Regions from separate parts of the Bradyrhizobium sp. AZCC 1721 genome, predicted to be linked through region 2. Evidence: riboswitches for the same ligand, from Rfam matches in the RefSeq annotation. Region 2 holds a riboswitch; the other holds the start of a gene.
What was found. Region 2 has a riboswitch for S-adenosylmethionine ahead of V1273_RS32070 (O-succinylhomoserine sulfhydrylase). Riboswitches for the same ligand answer to the same signal wherever they lie in the genome.
Positions count from the first base shown of each region.

Region 1: another riboswitch for S-adenosylmethionine. It lies ahead of metX (homoserine O-acetyltransferase MetX); the one in region 2 lies ahead of V1273_RS32070 (O-succinylhomoserine sulfhydrylase).

Region 1 is NZ_JAZHSB010000001.1:1,016,118-1,019,526, forward strand. It holds gene hisC (histidinol-phosphate transaminase) at 1-914, opposite strand, end outside; gene V1273_RS04935 (chorismate mutase) at 942-1,790, opposite strand; SAM riboswitch at 1,955-2,034, shown strand; gene metX (homoserine O-acetyltransferase MetX) at 2,117-3,379, shown strand; gene metW (methionine biosynthesis protein MetW) at 3,381-3,409, shown strand, end outside.
Region 2 is NZ_JAZHSB010000001.1:6,715,456-6,718,864, reverse strand. It holds gene V1273_RS32075 (SGNH/GDSL hydrolase family protein) at 1-610, shown strand, start outside; gene V1273_RS32070 (O-succinylhomoserine sulfhydrylase) at 784-1,977, opposite strand; SAM riboswitch at 2,049-2,128, opposite strand; gene V1273_RS32065 (2'-deoxycytidine 5'-triphosphate deaminase) at 2,248-3,354, shown strand; gene V1273_RS32060 (alpha/beta hydrolase) at 3,374-3,409, opposite strand, start outside.

The DNA of each region.
Region 1 (3,409 bases), 5.7 Mb from region 2:
ATCAGCACGAAGTTGGCGACGCTCGGCGTCACCTTCAGTCCGAGTTTGCCGATCTCCTCCGTCAGCCAGTTGCGCCACTCTTCGGTGAACGCCTTCGACTTCTGGACATGCGCGGTGTCCTCGATCGCGGCGACCGCCGCCAGCATCGCCGGCGTCGAGACGTTGAAGGGCCCGCGAATGCGGTTGACCGCGTCGATGATGTGCGCCGGACCGAACATCCAGCCGATCCGCAAAGCCGCCAGCCCGTGAATCTTGGAGAAGGTGTGCGTCATCACGGTGTTTTCGGTGGTGGCCACCAGCTCCAGGCCGAGCTCGTAATCGTTGCGCGACACATAGTCGGAGTACGCAGCGTCGAGCACCAGCAGCACATGCGGCGGCAGGCCAGCGCGCAATCGCTTGACCTCGTCGAACGGCACGTAGGTGCCGGTCGGGTTGTTCGGGTTGGCGAGCCACACCAGTTTCGTGCGCGGCGTCACGCGCGCGAGAATGGCATCGACGTCGGCGGTAAAATTGGTCTCGGGCGCGACAACGTTCTTGGCGCCGTTCGCCATCGTCGCGATCGGATAGACCAGGAAGCCGTGGGCGGTCGAGATCGCCTCATCGCCCTGGCTGAGATAGGTGTGCGCCAAAAGGTTGAGGATTTCGTCCGAGCCGGCGCCGCAGATGATGCGGTTGGGATCGAGCCCGTAGGCGCGCCCAATCGCTTCGCGCAGCACCCGTGAGGTTCCTTCCGGATAGTCCTCCAGATGATCAGCCACGTGCTTGTAGACTTCGATTGCCTTCGGCGACGGCCCGAACGGGGTCTCGTTGGCCGACAGCTTGAACACCTTGCGGCCCGGCTCCGGCACCGGGCTCTTGCCGGGCGTGTAGGGCGCAATATCGAGAATGCCGGGATTCGGCACGGGGCGGTTCATCTTCAACTCCGGAATTTCGGACGGCGTTTAAGGCTTCGCCGACCCGTTCGGGGGCACCGTATAGCGTGTTGCGTGGCTGCCGACGAGAGCCGATGAGCGCACCGAGGCGCCGGCCTGGATCAGGGCGGTCTTGATCTTTTCGAACCCGGCGCCGGCATCCGACACCAAAAGCGCCGCGCCGTCGAAAGCGGTATCGGGCACGGCGACGATTTCGGCGAGCGGGGCGAGCGCGCGGGCGATATCGGCGTTCCACCCCGAGACGCGGACGCTCCACATCTGCACCTCCGTCACCATGGCATCATCGGCCACGCGCGAGATCACGAACACCGGCAGCGCGGCCGGATGATCGGCGCGCTCGAGGAACGGCAGCCGGGCAATGATTTTTGGCGCGCCTTCGGCTTCCAGCGCGCTCCACCACGGCGTGCGGCTCGAGACCGCCGAGACCAGCGCCAGATCGCCCTTGGATTTCGCCACGGCTTCAACCGCGGCCTGTGCGCTGAAATGGCCGACATAGGGCACGACAAAGCCGAAGTGAAACCGCGCCGAATCCCGCATCGCGGGCTCGCCGACCGAGACGTCCGCATGCACCGAGAACGGCGCCTGGACGTAAGTAAAGGTCGAGATGATGACGCGCCAGATGCTCTCGATGGTATCGAGCGGCAGGATGCCGCGATGGCGCTCGACCAGGCTGCGCATCATGCTGGCCTCGCGCGCGGGCCGGAACGCCGACCCCACCTCCTGGGTCTGCTTCACCTGGATCAGGCGGTCGATGATGTCGCCGCGCGCCATCAAGAGGCGATGGACCTGCTCGTCGATCGCGTCGATCTCCTTGCGCAATTCCTGCAGCGAGGGCGGAGCCGGGGGAGCCTTGGACATGTTAAAACCTTCAGCGCCGGATCGGTCTGAAATCACCACCCAGCAAGGTGCATTGATTAGAAAAGACGGCCGTCGAAAGCAAAGAGAAACGTCAGATCCGCCATGATCGGTGCAGGGTTAACCATGCGGCTGCCTTGACGAGGGACCTGCTTCGGACTAGCTTTGTTCCATTCCGTGGTCATTTGAGCCGGCCGGCTTGCAGCCACGTTAAACAACTCGCTAAACAGGCCGGGGACAGATTGATCCCGGCCGAACCTTTCGTTCAGGCCGGGTTTTTTGCGGCCTGATTTCTGTCTGTAAGGACCTCCGCGAGGAGGAAGGTCGGGATGACACAATTGCAGTCGGTATCCAGCCCGTCGATTCACAGCGAGGACCGCGCCCACGAGGCCGATCATCCGACCTCGCCGGTGGCCCAATTCGGCATCGAGCAGCCCTTGAAGCTCGATTGCGGCATCGATCTCGCGCCATTCCAGATCGCGTACCAGACCTATGGCGAACTGAACGCCGACCGCTCCAACGCGATCCTGATCTGTCACGCGCTGACGCTGGATCAGCATGTCGCCAACGTGCATCCTCTGACCGGCAAGGCCGGCTGGTGGGAAATCATGGTCGGTCCAGGGCGGCCGCTCGATACCGACAGATATTTCATCCTCTGTTCGAACGTGATCGGCGGTTGCATGGGATCGACCGGTCCGGCCTCGACCAACCCGGCGACCGGCAAGGCGTGGGGACTGGATTTTCCGATCATCACGATTCCCGACATGGTCCGCGCGCAGGCCATGTTGCTCGACCGGCTGGGCATCCAAACATTGTTATGCGTGATCGGCGGATCGATGGGCGGCATGCAGGTGCTGCAATGGACGGCAGCCTATCCGGAACGGGTGTTTTCGGCGCTACCGGTCGCCTGCTCGACGCGCCATTCGGCGCAAAATATCGCGTTTCACGAACTTGGCCGGCAGGCCGTGATGGCTGATCCGGACTGGCACCATGGGCGCTATTTCGAGCGCAGCACGCATCCGCATCGCGGACTGGCGGTGGCGCGGATGGCAGGGCACATCACCTATCTCTCCGACGCCGCGTTGCATCGCAAGTTCGGGCGGCGGATGCAGGATCGCGAGCTGCCGACATTTTCGTTCGATGCGGATTTTCAGGTCGAAAGCTATCTTCGCTATCAGGGCTCTTCCTTTGTCGAGCGCTTCGATGCCAACAGCTATCTCTACCTGACGCGCGCGATGGACTATTTCGATATCGCCGCCGACCATGACGGCGTGCTGGCGGAAGCGTTTCGCGGCATCAAGACCCGCTTCTGCGTGGTGTCGTTCACCTCCGACTGGCTGTTTCCGACCTCGGAATCGCGGGCGCTGGTGCATGCGCTGAATGCTTCGAGCGCGCGAGTGTCGTTCGCCGAGATCGAGACCGACCGCGGCCACGATGCCTTCCTGCTCGACGTGCCCGAGTTCTTCGACATTTCTCGCGCCTTCCTGGAATCCGCGGGCAATGCGCGCGGCCTTGATAGCAAAGCGTTTTCGAGCGAAGTGGATACCGGTTCGCGTGAAGAAAACGCGTCAAAAAAGAGAGATAGAGCCTGACATGGCGTTACAGGAACAGGCCCTGTCGCT
Region 2 (3,409 bases):
ATCGACCCAGGGGTACGGCTCCAGTTCGCCGGAATTCACTTATCCGAACAGGCTCGCGGCGCAGCTACGCCGCAAATATCCGACGGCCGACATCTCCGTCGTCAATGCCGGCAAGGGCGGCGAGGACGCGCCGGAAATGATGAAGCGGCTGCAGACCTCCGTGATCGACTTGCGTCCGGATCTGGTGATCTGGCAGGTCGGCACCAATGCGGTGCTGCGCAACCTCGATCCCGCCGAGACCGTCAAGCTCATCGACGAAGGCATCGCACGCATTCAGGCTGCGGGCTCCGACGTCGTGCTGATCGATCCGCAATATTCGCCGCGGGTCAACGAGCACGCCGAAAGTGCCGGCAAGATGATGAAGCTCTTGAACAAGACGGCCGAGCTTCGCAAGGTCGGCATCTTCCCGCGCTTCGCGGTGATGAAAGACTGGCACGAGCGGCAGGCGATTCCGATCGAGAATTTCGTGATCGCCGACGGCTTGCACATGAGCGACTGGGGCTATGCCTGCTTCGCCCAACTGCTCGGCGACGACATCATCAAGTCGGTCGGCCAGATCAAGCTCGGCGTCGCCGTGCCGTCTGATGTGCGAGCCTATCGGCCGATGTAGCCGTCGTCCCTGCCTCCGTGCGCAATCGCGCACTCGGCGCAGGGACCCATACGCCGCGGCCCTGGTGATTAGAGGCGGTGGTTGACGCCTTGCTTAACCCACCACACCCTGTGGTTATGGGTCCCTGCGTTCGCAGGGACGACACCTGTTGTGTGGCTACGCGCGTAGCGAGCTCACGCCTTCTCCAGCGCCTGTGCAAAATCCTCGATCAGATCATCCGCATGCTCGAGCCCGGCCGAGAAGCGGATAAAGCCTTCGCTGATGCCGAGCTCGGCGCGCGCCTCTGGCGTCAGCCGTTGATGCGTCGTCGTCGCAGGATGGGTGACGAGGCTCTTGGCGTCGCCGAGATTGTTGGAGATGCGCGAGATCTGCAACGCATTGAGGACGCGGAAGGCGGCGGCCTTGCCGCCCTTGACCTCGAAGCCGATCAGCGTTGAACCGCCGCGCATCTGCTTCTTCACCAGCTCCGCTTGCGGATGATCGGCGCGGCCGGGATAGATCAATCGCGAAATCTTCGGATGGCTTGCCAACGCCTCGGCGATTTTCGCCGCGTTGTCGGTCTGCGCGCGTACCCGCACGCCCAACGTCTCCAGTCCCTTGAGCAGGACCCAGGCGTTGAAGGGCGAGAGCGATGGCCCGGTCTGGCGCATGAAGTTGTGAATGTGCTCTGCGATGAAGGCTTCGGACGAGAGAATGATGCCGCCGAGGCAGCGCCCTTGACCGTCGATATGTTTGGTTGCGGAGTAGACCACGACGTCGGCGCCGAGCGAAAGCGGGCTCTGCCAAATCGGCGTGGCAAAGACGTTATCGACGACCAGCCGTGCGCCGCCCTTGTGCGCGATCTCGGCAATCGCCGGAATATCGAGCACATCGAGCGTCGGGTTGGTCGGGCTCTCCAGAAAGAAGGTCTTGGTGTTAGGCTGCAATGCGCGCTGCCATTGGTCGAGATCTAGGCCGTCGACCAGCGTCGTTTCGATCCCGTAGCGCGGCAGGAGGTCCTGCACGACGTAAAGGCACGAGCCGAACAGGGCTTTCGAGGCTACCACATGATCGCCGGCTCTGAGCGGTGCGAGGATCGCGGTCGTCACCGCGGCCATGCCGGTGGCGGTGGAGCGAGCAGCTTCCGCGCCTTCGAGCTCGATCATGCGGCGCTCGAACATTGAAATCGTAGGATTGGAATAGCGCGAATAGATAAAGCCGGGATCCTCGCCCTTGAAGCGCGCCTCGCACTGCTCCGCGCTGTCGTAGACATAGCCTTGGGTGAGGAACAGCGCTTCCGACGTCTCGCCGAATTGCGAGCGCAGCGTGCCGCCGTGGACGAGGCGGGTTTCGGGACGAAAACGCTTGGTAGAACCAACTTCAGACATGTGACCTCCGTCGTGACCACCGGAAAATGGTCACAAAAAAACCGGCCTGGAAGAATTTCCACAGGCCGGGATCACACGTGTCCCCGGCCTGTTTAGCTACTTATTTAACGTGGCTGCAAGCCGGCCGGCTCAAATCACCACGGGATAAGTCATGCTGATATTCGCTTGCGCCCTTTCAGTCAAGGCAGCCATCGGATAACCCCTAAAAGCCCATATTTACGAGGTTTGGATGACATTTGGGCATCCAGGGCCACCTCAGAGGACCGCGCCGTGTCGTTCACGCTTCCGCCCGACGGTAACGGAATTCTCCCCGACCGCATGATCGCGGCGATGGCGGATGCGGGCCTGATCCTGCCGGCCTATCCGTTTGTCGAGAGCCAGATCCAGCCCGCAAGCCTCGATTTGCGCCTCGGCGACGTTGCCTATCGGGTGCGCGCGAGCTTCCTGCCTGGGCCGGGCGCGACCGTCGCCGAGCGCATCGACGAATTGAAGCTGCATGAAATAAATCTCTCCGACGGCGCGGTGCTGGAGACCAATTGCGTCTACATCGTGCCGCTCCTGGAAAGCCTCGCGCTGCCGCCGGAGATCGTGGCCGCCGCCAATCCGAAGAGCTCGACCGGACGGCTCGACGTCTTCACCCGCGTGATTGCCGACGGCACCCGCCGCTTCGATATGATCGGCGCGGGCTATCACGGCCCGCTCTATGCCGAGATCAGCCCGAAGACGTTTCCGGTGCTGCTGCGGGAGGGCTCGCGGCTATCACAAGTGCGTTTCCGCACCGGAGATGCCATCCTCAATGCCGACGAGCTCGACGCGCTGCATGGCGCCGAGCGCCTCGTCGATATCGATGACGCCGATCTCGCCAATGGCGTGGCGCTGTCGGTCGATCTGTCCGGTGAGAACACTAGCGGCTTCGTCGGCTACCGCGCCAAGCGCCACACCGGTGTGGTCGACGTCGACCGCCGCGGCGGCTATGCGGTCGATGAATTCTGGGAGCCGATCCCGGCACGGTCAGACGGCAGCCTCATCCTCGATCCCGGCGAGTTCTACATCCTGGCCTCGAAGGAGGCCGTGCAGGTGCCGCCGGATTACGCCGCCGAAATGGTGCCGTTCGATCCCCTGGTCGGCGAATTCCGCGTGCACTACGCCGGATTCTTCGATCCCGGCTTCGGCTATGCCGGTGCCGGCGGGCAGGGCGCGCGCGCCGTACTCGAAGTGCGCTCGCGCGAGGTGCCGTTCATCCTCGAGCACGGCCAGATCGTCGGCCGTCTGGTCTACGAGAAAATGCTGTCGCGGCCCGACGCGATGTACGGCCAGCGCATCGGTTCGAACTACCAGGCGCAGGGGTTGAAGCTCTCCAAGCACTTCCGGGTGTGATCGCCTGCGCCGGCGCGCCTCAGCCGCGCACGTCAGAGATAAACTCGCCGATCTG